2 regions of the Streptomyces sp. NPDC104831 genome follow, and region 1 is predicted to be linked to the other one. Evidence: predicted binding sites of a transcription regulator. Region 1 holds the regulator's gene; the other holds the start of a gene.
The links. The regulator HspR, encoded in region 1, represses chaperone genes until heat shock. The targets are predictions, from matches to a motif close to TTGAGNNNNNNNNNCTCAA.
Positions count from the first base shown of each region.

Region 2: a site for HspR is predicted at 5,731-5,749, ahead of lon (endopeptidase La). Genes of this name have one in related genera too.

Region 1 is NZ_JBVJOT010000025.1:43,654-50,857, forward strand. It holds gene ACZ63H_RS18675 ((Fe-S)-binding protein) at 1-77, opposite strand, end outside; gene ACZ63H_RS18680 (MraY family glycosyltransferase) at 278-1,303, shown strand; gene dnaK (molecular chaperone DnaK) at 1,398-3,233, shown strand; gene grpE (nucleotide exchange factor GrpE) at 3,230-3,898, shown strand; gene dnaJ (molecular chaperone DnaJ) at 3,929-5,095, shown strand; gene ACZ63H_RS18700 (heat shock protein transcriptional repressor HspR) at 5,101-5,568, shown strand; gene ACZ63H_RS18705 (PA14 domain-containing protein) at 5,618-7,063, opposite strand.
Region 2 is NZ_JBVJOT010000007.1:68,945-76,148, forward strand. It holds gene ACZ63H_RS07185 (multifunctional oxoglutarate decarboxylase/oxoglutarate dehydrogenase thiamine pyrophosphate-binding subunit/dihydrolipoyllysine-residue succinyltransferase subunit) at 1-2,484, opposite strand, end outside; gene ACZ63H_RS07190 (sensor histidine kinase) at 2,785-3,909, opposite strand; gene ACZ63H_RS07195 (response regulator transcription factor) at 3,906-4,646, opposite strand; gene ACZ63H_RS07200 (spermine/spermidine synthase domain-containing protein) at 4,759-5,436, opposite strand; gene lon (endopeptidase La) at 5,772-7,204, shown strand, end outside.

The DNA of each region.
Region 1 (7,204 bases):
TGGAGGAGGGCGCGGCCGAACAGTGCCACGCCGACCACGATCAGGACCAGCGACACGATGATCGCGGCGAGTTGCATTGGGGCTCCTGAAGCGGCCTCGGTCGGAACGAGCTGTCTGGGCTGACGAACATTACTAAGCGGTAACTTATGTAGTCCGTCTGAGACTACCCCCATCTTCCTTCGGGATGCAGCAGAGCGCGGGGTGATATGGATCGCCGCCAGGCAATCGGATCGTGTTATTCGTACCGAATTGATACTTTCGCCCCTACCTTAGAGCCGTGCTCTACGGGATCACCGCCGCCACTGCCGCCCTCCTGCTGACCGCCGTGCTCGCCGCGGCGCTGCGGGCGCCCGCCCTGCGGGCCGGGATCTGCGACCGGCGCCGCCAGCGTCCCCTCCCGCTGCTCGGCGGGCTCGCCGTCGTGGCCGTCACCTGCCTGGTCGCCGGGGTGGGGCAGTGGAGCCGGGTGGCCCCGCTCGGGGAGGGCGTCGGGCAGCTGCTGACGGCGGCCGCCGCGATCGCCGCCCTGGGCCTGGTGGCCGACGTGTGGCGGCTGCGCGCCCGGGTGCTCGTCGCCGGCACGGCCGTGGCGGCGGTCTGGGTGGTGCCCTACGACGACACGGGCCTGCCGGGCGGGGTGCTGGCCGTCGGCTGGATCGTGTGCACCACCCTCGCCTTCCGCGGGCTGGACCACGCCGACGGGCTGGCCGGGACGGTCGGGGTGATCACCGCCTTCGGGGTGGGCGCCTGCGCCGCCGCCGAGGTGATGGACGGTCTCGCGGTGCTGCTGAGCGTGGTCGCCGCCGCCCTCACCGGCTTCCTGATGCACAACTGGCACCCGGCGCGGGTCGGTCTCGGCGCCTGCGGCTCGCTGTTCACCGGGTTCGTGCTGTCCTCCGCCGTCGTCTTCACGCGCGCGGGGTACGCGCTCGGGCCGAGCGCGGCCGTGGTGTTCTGCCTGGCCGCCGTCGCCGTCGCCGACGCCCTGCTGGTCGTCCTCGCCCGGACCACCGCCCGGCGCCCGCTGCTGCGGCGCGGCCCGGACCACCTCGCGCACCGGCTGCGCCGGCTCGGGCTCACCCCGCAGGGGTCGGTCGTGCTGCTCGGGGCCGCCTCGTTCTCCTCGGTGCTCGTCGGGGTACTGGTGCACGCGGGGTGGACCGGGAAGGGGGCCGCGCTCTGGGTGGCCGGCGCGGTCGTCGTCGTCGTGATCCCCCTCGTACTCCTTCGGGTGCCTGTCCCGCAGCCGAGGCGGCCGGCATCGACGCGGGTCAGCGGGCACTTGCGCGTAAGGAGCGGATAAGAGTTGAGTCCGACTGACTCAGGTCTGTTGACCCCGCGCTCCTCCTCGTGCACACTTGAGCCTGTTCCACTCAAGTCAGCTGGAGGAATCAACCATGGCACGTGCGGTCGGCATCGACCTGGGCACGACTAACTCCGTCGTCAGCGTTCTGGAGGGCGGCGAGCCCACCGTCATCACCAACGCCGAGGGTGCCAGGACCACGCCGTCCGTCGTCGCCTTCGCGAAGAACGGCGAGGTGCTCGTCGGCGAGGTGGCCAAGCGCCAGGCGGTCACCAACGTCGACCGGACCATCCGGTCCGTCAAGCGCCACATGGGCACCGACTGGAAGATCGCGCTCGACGGGAAGGACTTCAACCCGCAGCAGATCTCCGCGTTCATCCTGCAGAAGCTGAAGCGGGACGCCGAGGCCTACCTGGGCGAGAAGGTCACGGACGCGGTCATCACCGTCCCGGCCTACTTCAACGACTCCGAGCGCCAGGCGACGAAGGAGGCCGGCGAGATCGCCGGTCTGAACGTCCTGCGCATCGTCAACGAGCCGACCGCCGCGGCCCTCGCCTACGGCCTCGACAAGGACGACCAGACGATCCTCGTCTTCGACCTCGGCGGCGGCACCTTCGACGTGTCCCTGCTGGAGATCGGCGACGGCGTCGTCGAGGTGAAGGCCACCAACGGTGACAACCACCTCGGTGGTGACGACTGGGACCAGCGCGTCGTCGACTACCTGGTCAAGCAGTTCCAGTCCGGTCACGGCGTGGACCTGTCCAAGGACAAGATGGCCCTCCAGCGCCTCCGCGAGGCCGCCGAGAAGGCCAAGATCGAGCTGTCCTCCTCCACCGAGACCTCGATCAACCTGCCGTACATCACGGCGTCCGCCGAGGGCCCGCTGCACCTGGACGAGAAGCTCACCCGCGCCCAGTTCCAGCAGCTGACGGCCGACCTGCTGGAGCGCTGCAAGACGCCGTTCCACAACGTCATCAAGGACGCCGGCATCTCCATCAACGAGATCGACCACGTCGTGCTCGTCGGTGGCTCCACCCGTATGCCCGCCGTCGCCGAACTGGTCAAGGAGCTGACCGGCGGCAAGGAGGCCAACAAGGGTGTGAACCCGGACGAGGTCGTCGCCATCGGCGCCTCGCTCCAGGCCGGTGTCCTCAAGGGCGAGGTCAAGGACGTCCTGCTGCTCGACGTCACCCCGCTGTCCCTCGGCATCGAGACCAAGGGCGGCATCATGACCAAGCTGATCGAGCGCAACACCACGATCCCGACCAAGCGCTCGGAGATCTTCACCACGGCCGAGGACAACCAGCCGTCGGTGCAGATCCAGGTCTACCAGGGCGAGCGCGAGATCGCCGCGTACAACAAGAAGCTCGGCATGTTCGAGCTGACCGGTCTGCCGCCGGCGCCCCGCGGCGTCCCGCAGATCGAGGTCTCCTTCGACATCGACGCCAACGGCATCATGCACGTCACGGCGAAGGACCTCGGCACCGGCAAGGAGCAGAAGATGACCGTCACCGGCGGCTCCTCGCTCCCGAAGGACGAGGTCGACCGCATGCGCGAGGAGGCCGAGCGCTACGCGGAGGAGGACCACAAGCGCCGCGAGGCCGCCGAGACCCGCAACCAGGGCGAGCAGCTCGTCTACCAGACCGAGAAGTTCCTCAAGGACAACGAGGACAAGGTCCCCGGCGAGGTCAAGACCGAGGTGGAGTCCGCCGTCGCCGAGCTGAAGGAGAAGCTCAAGGGCGAGGACACCGCCGAGATCCGCACCGCCACCGAGAAGGTCGCGGCCGTCTCGCAGAAGCTGGGCCAGGCCCTGTACGCCGACGCCCAGGGCGCCCAGGCCGCCGGCGGTGCCCCCGCCGGTGACGCCAAGGACGACGACGTCGTGGACGCCGAGATCGTGGACGACGAGCGCAAGGACGGTGCCGCGTGACGGAGGAGACCCCGGGCTTCGAGGAGAAGCCCGACGTCCCCTCCGGCGCCACCTCCGACGACGCCGAGCCGAAGGCCGCCCCCGAGGAGGGGGCGGCCCCGGCCGGGGACGGACCCGCAGAGAACGCCGGTCTGGTCGCCCAGCTGGACCAGGTGCGCACGGCGCTCAGCGAGCGCACGGCGGACCTCCAGCGCCTCCAGGCCGAGTACCAGAACTACCGCCGCCGCGTCGAGCGCGACCGGGCCGCGGTCAAGGAGATCGCCGTGGCGAACCTCCTGACCGAGCTGCTCCCGGTGCTCGACGACATCGGCCGGGCACGGGAACACGGCGAACTGGTCGGCGGCTTCAAGTCGGTGGCCGAGTCGCTGGAGACCGTCGCGGCCAAGATGGGCCTGCAGCAGTTCGGCAAGGAGGGCGAGCCCTTCGACCCGACGATCCACGAGGCCCTGATGCACTCCTACGCGCCGGACGTCACCGAGACGACCTGCGTGGCGATCCTGCAGCCCGGGTATCGCATCGGCGAGCGCACCATCCGCCCCGCGCGGGTGGCCGTGGCCGAGCCGCAGCCGGGCGCGCAGACCGTCAAGGCGGACCAGGCCGAGGGTGCCGAGGAGGACACGGCGGCGGACGGCGACAAGGAGAACGGTGGCCCGGACGAGGGCTGACGTGACAGAGGGGAAGGAGGGACGTCGGGGATGAGCACCAAGGACTTCATCGAGAAGGACTACTACAAGGTCCTCGGCGTCCCCAAGGACGCCACCGACGCCGAGATCAAGAAGGCGTACCGCAAGCTCGCCCGCGAGTTCCACCCGGACGCCAACAAGGGCAACGCCAAGGCCGAGGAGCGCTTCAAGGAGATCTCCGAGGCGAACGACGTCCTCGGCGACCCCAAGAAGCGCAAGGAGTACGACGAGGCGCGCGCGCTCTTCGGCAGCGGCGGCTTCCGCCCCGGGCCGGGCGCGGCCGGCGGCTCCTTCAACTTCGACCTGGGCGACCTCTTCGGGGGCGCCGCCCAGGGCGGAGGCTTCGGCGGCGGCATCGGTGACGTCTTCGGGGGCCTGTTCAACCGCGGCGGCACCGCGGGCCCGCGGACCCAGCCCCGGCGCGGCCAGGACGTCGAGTCCGAGGTGACGCTGAGCTTCACGGAGGCCATCGAGGGCGCCACGGTGCCCCTGCGGATGTCCTCCCAGGCGCCCTGCAAGGCATGCTCGGGCACCGGCGACAAGAACGGCACGCCGCGCGTGTGCCCGACCTGCGTCGGCACCGGACAGGTCGCGCGGGGCTCCGGCGGCGGCTTCTCGCTCACCGACCCCTGCCCCGACTGCAAGGGCCGTGGCCTGATCGCCGAGCAGCCCTGCGAGGAGTGCAAGGGCAGCGGACGCGCCAAGTCGTCGCGGACCATGCAGGTCCGCATCCCCGCGGGGGTGACCGACGGCCAGCGCATCCGGCTGCGCGGCAAGGGCGCGCCCGGCGAGCGGGGCGGCCCGGCCGGCGACCTGTACGTGGTCGTCCACGTCGGGGAGCACCCGGTGTTCGGGCGCAAGGGCGACAACCTCACCGTCACCGTGCCGGTGACGTATCCCGAGGCGGCCCTCGGCGGAGAGGTGCGGGTGCCGACCCTCGGCGGTCCGCCCGTCACCCTGAAACTGCCCCCCGGCACCCCGAACGGCCGTACGATGCGGGCCCGGGGCAAGGGCGCGGTCCGCAAGGACGGCACCCGCGGCGATCTGCTGGTCACCGTGGAGGTGCGTGTCCCCACGGACCTGTCGGGGAAGGCTCGTGACGCACTGGAGGCGTATCGCGAGGCGACCGCGGGCGAGGACCCGCGGGCGGAGCTGTTCGAGGCCGCGAAGGGAGCTTGAGAGTGATGGATGGCCGTCGTCCCCGCCAGCGCGGTGGTTTCTCACCGTACGAACTGACCGATGAGACCCCGGTCTACGTCATCTCGGTGGCGGCCCAGCTCTCCGGACTCCACCCGCAGACGCTGCGCCAGTACGACCGGCTGGGCCTGGTCTCCCCGGACCGCACCGCGGGCCGGGGCCGGCGCTACTCGGCGCGGGACATCGAACTGCTCCGCCAGGTGCAGCAGTTGTCGCAGGACGAGGGCATCAACCTGGCCGGCATCAAGCGGATCATCGAGCTGGAGAACCAGGTCGCCGCGCTCCAGTCCCGGGTCGCGGAGCTGGAGGCGGCCCTGGACGGCGCGGCGGCGGCGATGCGGCAGCGCGAGGCCGCGGTGCACGCCTCCTACCGGCGCGACCTGGTGCCGTACCAGGAGGTCCAGCAGACCAGCGCGCTGGTGGTGTGGCGGCCCAAGCGGCAGCAGCAGGACTGACGGCGCGTACCGCACGTGGAGGGGCCCGGGTTCACCCGGGCCCCTTCTTCTACGCTCCGGCGCCGCCGGCCGGGGGCTCGGCGCCCTCGTCCTCCGGCGTGCCCAGCTCGGTGGCGACCACCACGTCGGCCTCGCCGGTCTGCCTGTAGCGGGAGTTCCCGGACGAGTCGACGGCATCGACGAAGAAGCAGCGCTGATCGCCGTCGGGGACCGTGGTGTGCCGGTAGGAGGTGACGTCGGGCATCAGCCAGGCGGTCTCGGAGGCGGAGCAGACGCTCTCCTCGCCGTCGCTGAGGACCTCGCCCACGTAGACGGAGTACCGCAGCAGGTCGGGCGCCGGGTTCTTGTCCCAGGTGAGCTCGAAGCCGTAGTCGGTCGGGGTGGCCTTCAGCCCGGTGACCGGCGGCGGCGGGGTGTCGTCCCGGCGCTCGCCGGTGACGGCGGCGGACCGGGCGGACTCGTTGCCCGCCGCGTCCATCGCGGACACCCGGTAGTAGTAGGTGGTGCCCACCGCGGCCGTGGCGTCCCGGTAGGACCGTTCCGCGGTGTCACCGACGCGGGTGTAGGTGCCGGTCGCGCTCGTCGCCCGGTAGACCCGGTAGGAGGCCGCGCCGGTCACCTGGCTCCAGCCGACGCGCAGGCCGCCTTGCTCGGAGGCGTCGGTGATCTCCAGGCCGGCCGGCGCGCCGGGCGCGGTGCGGTCGGCGGTGGTGACGGGCTTGTCGGCCGTGCCCGCGGACTCGTTGCGGGCCTTGTCGTAGGCGCGGACCTCGTAGTAGAAGGTCTCGCCGGTCACCGGGAGGGTGGTGTCGGTGTAGCTGGTGGCGGTGGTCGTCGCCAGCGGCGCGGCCTCGAACGGGCGGCCCTGCAGCCGCCGGTAGAGGCGGTAACCGGCGAGGTCCATCTCCTTGTTCTTCGACCAGCTCACCTTGGCCCGGCCGGTCGCGGGGTCGTACGACACCGAGGCCCCGGACGGCACCAGGGGCTTGACCTTGTCCACGTCGGCCGTGGTGCGGGGGGTGTAGGCGAAGGAGACGTCCGCGGCGCCGGTCCAGTTGACGAAGTCCACGCGGAGCGTGTGCTTGCCGGAGGGGATCGTGACGTTGACGGTCTTCTTCTGGGTCGTGGAGACGTTCTTCCACAGGTCGACCTTGCGGCTGCCGTCCAGGTACACCCGGATGCCGTCCTGGGCGGTGACCGGCAGGGCGAAGGGCCCGCCGGAGCCGAAGTCGCGGGTCACGGTCCAGCGGACGCCGAAGTTGTCCTTGGGCAGGCCCGCGGCCGGGGCGCCGGTGCCCCACTTCTCGGCGACGGCGCTGTCGCAGTCGGTCTTCTTCGGGGTGCCCTTGAAGGTGGTGTTCGCGAAGAACTGCCGCTGGTACACGGGGGAGGCGCAGCTCACGGCGGCGGACGCGGACGGGGCGACGGCGCTCAGCAGGGCGCCGGCTGCGGCGAGCACGACGGCCGTGGCGGTCGCGCGTCTGGCTGGGTTCATTCGTTCCTCTGATCGAGTCGGAGGGCGGCCCGGGGCCGCCGATGGTCACGACTCGCGGTGAACCGGGTTGGTTGTACAGATCTCCATCACCTGTGAACTTCCTTGGTGTGCAGGGGAGGTAACAGTGCTTTGCAGGGGGTT
Region 2 (7,204 bases), on a different contig from region 1:
CAGGTCGTACATCAGCGGCTGGGTGAAGGCCGGGTTGTCCGACTCGTTGTGACCGCGGCGGCGGTAGCAGATGAGGTCGATCACCACGTCCTTGTTGAACGCCTGGCGGAACTCGAAGGCGAGCCGCGCCACGCGCACGACGGCCTCGGGGTCGTCGCCGTTGACGTGGAAGATCGGGGCCTCGATCATGCGGGCCACGTCCGTCGCGTACATGGAGGAACGCGAGGACTCGGGGGCCGCGGTGAAGCCGACCTGGTTGTTGATGACGATGTGGACCGTGCCGCCGGTGCGGTAGCCGCGCAGCTGCGACATGTTCAGGGTCTCGGCCACCACGCCCTGGCCCGCGAAGGCCGCGTCGCCGTGGATCGCCACCGGCAGCACCGTGAAGTCCGTGCCGCCCTTGTTGATGATGTCCTGCTTGGCGCGGGCGACACCCTCCAGGACCGGGTCGACGGCCTCCAGGTGGGAGGGGTTGGCGACCAGCGAGACCTTGATCTGCTCGCCGTCCAGGCCGGTGAAGGTGCCCTCGGCGCCCAGGTGGTACTTCACGTCGCCGGAGCCGTGCATCGACTTCGGGTCGAGGTTGCCCTCGAACTCGCGGAAGATTTGCGCGTACGACTTGCCGACGATGTTGGCGAGGACGTTCAGCCGGCCGCGGTGGGCCATGCCGATGACGACCTCGTCCAGGCGGGACTCGGCGGCGGAGTCGATCACCGCGTCGAGCAGCGGGATGACGGACTCGCCGCCCTCCAGCGAGAACCGCTTCTGGCCGACGTACTTGGTCTGCAGGAAGGTCTCGAACGCCTCGGCGGCGTTCAGCCGGCGCAGGATGCGCAGCTGCTCCTCGCGCTCCATCTTGGAGTGCGGGCGCTCCACCCGGTCCTGGATCCACTTGCGCTGCTTGGGGTCCTGGATGTGCATGAACTCGATGCCGGTGGTGCGGCAGTACGAGTCGCGGAGCACGCCGAGGATGTCGCGCAGCTTCATCATCGACTTGCCGGCGAAGCCGCCGACGGCGAACTCGCGCTCCAGGTCCCACAGGGTGAGGCCGTGCTCGACGATGTCCAGGTCGGGGTGCTTGCGCTGCTTGTACTCCAGCGGGTCGGTGTCGGCCATGACGTGGCCGCGGACCCGGTAGGAGTGGATCAGCTCGAAGACGCGGGCGGCCTTGGTGACGTCGTCGTCGTGGCTGGCGTCGATGTCCTTGAGCCAGCGGACCGGCTCGTAGGGGATGCGCAGCGCCTCGAAGATGTCGTCGTAGAAGCCGTTCTCGCCGAGCAGCAGGTTGGCCACCTGGCGCAGGAACTCGCCGGAGGCGGCGCCCTGGATGACCCGGTGGTCGTAGGTCGACGTGAGCGTCATGACCTTGGAGACGCCGAGCTTGTTCAGGGTGTCCTGGCTGGTGCCCTGGAACTCCGCCGGGTAGTCCATGGAGCCGACGCCCATGATCACGGACTGGCCGGGCATCAGACGCGGCACGGAGTGGACGGTGCCGAGGCCGCCGGGGTTGGTCAGGGAGACCGTGACGCCGGAGAAGTCGTCCATCGTCAGCTTGCCGTCGCGGGCGCGGCGGACGATGTCCTCGTAGGCCTGCCAGAACTCGAAGAAGTTCAGCGTCTCGGCCTTCTTGATGGCGGCCACGACGAGCTGGCGGTCACCGTTGGGCTTGACCAGGTCGATGGCCAGGCCGAGGTTGACGTGCGCCGGCTTGATCAGGGTCGGCTTGCCGTCCTTGACGCCGTACGCCCAGTTCATCGACGGCATGGCCTTGATGGCCTGCACCATCGCGTACCCGATGATGTGCGTGAAGGAGATCTTCCCGCCGCGGGCGCGCTTGAGGTGGTTGTTGATGACGATCCGGTTGTCGAACAGGAGCTTCACCGGGACGGCGCGGACCGAGGTGGCGGTCGGCATCTCCAGCGAGGCGTCCATGTTCTTCGCCACGGCGGCGGACGGGCCGCGCAGCGTGACCAGCTCGGGACCCTCCGGGGCCTCCTTCGCCGAAGACCGCGCGGCGTCGGCCGCTCCAGTGGAGCCGGTGCTTGCACCGGTCTTCGGCCGAGCGGGCGCCTGTGCGGGTTGCGCCGGCTTGGCCGGGGCGGCCTTCGCCGCGGGTGCCTGAGCGGGGGCCGCGGGCGCCTGGGCGGGGGCCGCGGGCGCCTGGGCGGGGGCCGCGGCGGGCTTCGGGGCCGGGGCGGCGGCCTGGGGGGCCGGGGCCGGGGCCGCGGGTGCCTGCGGGGCCGGGGTGGTCTCTGCGGCCCCCGTGGCCGCAGTGCCCGCCGGGGCCGGGGTGGCAGGAGCACCCGGCTTGTAGTCGGCGAAGAAGTCCCACCAGGCGCGGTCTACGGAATTCGGGTCCTGGAGGTACTGCTGATAGATCTCGTCGACGAGCCATTCGTTCGCACCGAACGCGGCGGCGGGGTTCTTCCCGGCTTGGTCGTCGGTGGAGATGCTCGATGAGTTACTGGGGGACTGTGGCGACACGGCGGCAACCGCCCTCTTCCGCTTCACAAGGTGATGGACAGCGGGAATAAAGGCTACGCCTCCCTGGCCGGGAAGGTCAGGTCGGGCATGGTCATCGTCGCGTAAGTCACATCGGAAATCTTGTTTCGGGGCTTGATATGGCGGGAAACAAGCGTGGTTCCGCGCAGGAGAGGGTGCGGCGGCGCGGCCCGGCGCGCCGTCGTCCGACGGGTGCCCCGGGCCTGCGCTGATCACACGTGTCGAGCTGCGCGAACGCGCGGCGACCGGCGTGGATCTTGGTCTTCCGGTTCGGACCTTACGTCAACTAGCCGGGGAAGTCAGTCCCGGAAGAGTGACGATGATCCGGCAGCCACGCTCGGATTCGGCCACGCCGATCCGGCCGCCGTGCAGATCCACCGCCCACCGGGCGATGGCCAGCCCGAGCCCGGTGCCGCCGTCGCTGCCCGGGCCGTGCGGCCGGGTCGCGGCACCCCGGTTGAACCGCTCGAAGACCCGGTGCCACTCGGAGCGGGGGATGCCGGGGCCCTCGTCCAGGACCTCCAGCACCAGCGACTCCGGCTGCGGCCCGCGCCGCGCCCGTACGGTGACCCGGCCGTGCGGGGGGCTGTGCTTGACCGCGTTGTCGATCAGGTTGGCGACGACCTGGTGGATGCGCTCGGGGTCCGCGTGCGCGGTCAGCTCCGGCGGTGTGACGTCCAGGTGTAGATGGACGTCCGTGCGGCTGTGGCTGCCCGAGCCGGAGGCGATGCCCGCGCGCGCGGAGGCGACCATGTTGGCCTCCTTCAGCACGCCCGACAGGTACGGCCACACCTCGAACCGCCGGGCCTTCAGCGGCACCACGCCGTTGTCCAGCCGGGACAGGTCCAGCAGGGTCTCCACCAGGCGGCCGAGCCGCTCGGTCTGCTTCAGGGCCGTCCGCATGGTCTCCGGGTCGGCCTCGGTGACCCCGTCGACGATGTTCTCCAGCACCGCGCGCAGCCCGGCGATCGGGGTGCGCAGCTCGTGCGAGACGTTCGCCACCAGCTCCTTGCGCTGGTTGTCCTGGGCCTCCAGCTCGTCGGCCATGACGTTGATCGTCTGGGCCAGGTCGCCGAGCTCGTCCCGGCGGTTCTCCCGCACCCGGCGGGTGTAGTCGCCGTGCGATATGGAGCGGGCCACCGTGTTCATCTCGTCCAGCGGCATGGTCAGCGAGTGCGCCACGAACTGGGTGATGAGCAGGGTGGCGATCATCGAGAAGACCGTGATGAAGCGCAGCTCCGTCTTGGTGTGCACCGCGACGATCGACAGTCCGGTGGTGATCAGCACCGCGATGACGACGAGCGCGCCCAGCTTGGTCTTGATCGAGAACGGGCGTACGCCGCCCCAGGGCTCCTCGCCGAGGATCCCGGGGCTCCTCCGTGCGGCCTGGCGCCCGCTGTCGCTCACGGGGCCGGTGTCTCCAGCGCGTAGCCCACGCCGTGCACGGTCCGGATGCGCTCGGCGCCGATCTTGCGCCGCAGCGCCTTGATGTGGCTGTCGACCGTGCGGGTGCCGGAGGCGTCCGCCCAGTCCCACACCTCGGCCAGCAGCTGCTCCCGGGAGAGCACCGCGCGCGGGGTGTTCGCCAGGCACACCAGCAGGTCGAACTCGGTGGGCGTCAGGTGGACGTCCTCGGACTTCACCCGCACCCGGCGCTGCGCGTGGTCGATCTCCAGTTCGCCGAGGCGCAGGATGCCGGTGCGGGGCGTGGCGGCGGCCAGCGCGGCCCGCTCCACCCGGCGCAGCAGCACGTGCACCCGGGCCGCCAGTTCCCGCATGGAGAACGGCTTGGTCATGTAGTCGTCGGCGCCCACGCCGAGCCCGACCAGCATGTCCGTCTCGTCGTCGCGTGCGGTGAGCATCAGCACCGGCACCGGCCGCTGCGCCTGCACCCGCCGGCACACCTCGAGGCCGTCGAAGCCGGGCAGCATGATGTCCAGGATCAGCAGGTCGGGCTGCCATGCCTCGGCCGTGTCGACGGCGGCCGGTCCGTCGGCCGCCGTTTGCACCAGAAATCCCTCGGCGCGGAGCCGGGCCGCGATGGCGTCGACGATCGTGGGGTCGTCCTCGACGACCAGCACCCGGCGCTGTGCGCCCGGGGTGGTCGTCGCCGCGCCGCTCTGGGAGGTGTGTGTCTGCTCCATCGCCCGCCCCTGTTGTTGCTTTCCGGAATCCGTGGGGTGATCCCATGTCTGCGTTCGACGCTTGAATGATCCGCGTCAGGGCAGCACATTACGGGGACTCGCCGCGCTGTCGCTATCCAGGTCGGACGGCGAGGTGGACGACGTCGGGAACGCCCCGGGCAACGGGCACCTCTTCGGTACGCACCTGCTGGAACCCGGCATTCCGCAAGGTTCCTTCAAATTCCGGAGAGGGTTCGGCGGACCATACCGCGAGTACTCCGCCGGGCCTCAACAGCCGTGCGCAGGCGGCGAGTCCGGCCGGCGCGTAGAGGCTGTCGTTGTCCTCGGTGACGGTCCAGCCGGGGCCGTTGTCGATGTCGAGGCACAGCGCGTCGAACGTGTCGGATGTCTCATTGACGTAGGTCACGAGATCCGCTCGCACGATCGTGGTGCGCGGGTCGGCGAGCGCGCCGGCGGAGATCTCGGACAGCGGGCCGTCCCGGTGCCAGTCGATGACGGCGGGCTCCCGCTCCACGACGGTGATCCGCCCCCACCCCGGGTCGGCCGCGGCGTGTGCGAGCGAGAAGCCCACGCCCAGCCCGCCGATCAGCACCGCCGGGGCGGGCCGCCCGTCCAGCGCGTCCCGCGCGGCGTCGACCAGCAGCCGTTCCGAGCGGCCGTCGGAGGTGTCCATCAGGAAGCAGCCGTTGGCGATGATCTGGAGGAGCGCGCCGTGCCTGCGCAGCACCACCTCGCCGTAGGGGCCTTCGCGTCGATCCAGGACCACGGGAGTGTCGTACACGGCAGTCATGCCCCCCATCCTGCTCGAACAGGGGCGGGCGGTCACGGGATTTGCGCGGGACGCCCACGGACGGGTGGCCCCGGGCGGGGCGCACGGATGCCCGGCGGGTGGGAGGGCGCCGCGCACCGCCCCGCGTCCGGCGCCGGCGCGGACGGCGGCGCCCCGGCGGCCCGGCGCGGGCCCCGGCGGCAGGGCGCGCCACCCCGTGGGGCCCGGAGAAGTCCCGTGACGCCGCACTCCCTTGGCCGTACGTGATCGCTCACAGCGAACAAGGCCCTGGGAACAATCGGCGGCGCCGGAACATTGAGTCGGCATAGCTCAAGTTGACTGCCTAAGGGGAGATCATGGCTGCTGAGTCACCGGCGTTCACGCTGACCCTGCCCGTGCTGCCGCTCGACGACGAGGTCGTGCTGCCCGGGATGGTGGTTCCGCTGGACCTGAGCGACGCCGAGGTACGGGCCGCGGTGGAGGCCGCGCAGGCCGCCGCCCGTTCCGAACCCGGAAAGCCCAAGGTGCTGCTGGTGCCGCGCATCGACGGCACGTACGCCAGGACCGGCGTCCTCGGCACGGTCGAGCAGGTCGGCCGGCTGGCCGACGGTGACCCCGGCGCCCTGATCCGCGGCCGCGACCGGGTCCGCATCGGCGCCGGCACCACCGGGCCGGGCGCCGCGCTCTGGGTGGAGGGCGCCCGCGTCGAGGAGGGCGTCCCGGAGCCGCTGCCCGGGCAGGTCGCCGAACTGGTCAAGGAGTACAAGGCGCTCGCCACCAGCTGGCTGCGCAAGCGCGGCGCCTGGCAGGTCGTGGACCGCGTCCAGGCCATCGACGACGTGTCCGCGCTCGCCGACAACTCCGGCTACTCGCCCTTCCTGACCACCGAACAGAAGGTCGAACTGCTGGAGACCGCCGACCCGGTGGCCCGCCTGCGCCTCGCCACCCAGCAACTGCGCGACCACCTCGCCGAGCAGGAGGTGGCCGAGACCATCGCCAAGGACGTCCAGGAAGGCGTCGACAAGCAGCAGCGCGAGTTCCTGCTGCGCCGTCAGCTGGAGGCCGTCCGCAAGGAACTGCGCGAGCTGAACGGCGAGCAGGAGGGCGAGGAGTCCGACGACTACCGCGCCCGCGTGGAGGCCGCCGACCTGCCGGAGAAGGTCCGCGAGGCCGCCCTGAAGGAGGTCGACAAGCTGGAGCGCGCCTCCGACCAGTCGCCCGAGGGCTCCTGGATCCGCACCTGGCTGGACACCGTCCTGGAGATGCCGTGGAACGAGCGGACCGATGACGCTTCCGCGTACGACATCCGGGGCGCCAGGGCCGTGCTGGACGCCGAGCACGCGGGCCTGGAGGACGTCAAGGAACGCATCACCGAGTACCTGGCCGTGCGCAAGCGGCGCACCGACCGGGGCCTGGGCGTCATCGGCGGGCGGCGCGGCGGCGCCGTCCTCGCCCTGGTGGGCCCGCCCGGCGTCGGCAAGACCAGTCTCGGGGAGTCCGTCGCGCACGCCATGGGCCGCAAGTTCGTCCGGGTCGCCCTCGGCGGCGTCCGCGACGAGGCCGAGATCCGCGGCCACCGCCGCACGTACGTCGGCGCGCTGCCCGGCCGGATCGTGCGCGCGATCAAGGAGGCCGGGTCGATGAACCCGGTGGTCCTGCTGGATGAGATCGACAAGGTCGGCTCCGACTTCCGGGGCGACCCGGCCGCCGCCCTGCTCGAAGTCCTCGACCCGGCGCAGAACCACACCTTCCGCGACCACTACCTGGAGGTCGAGCTGGACCTCTCCGA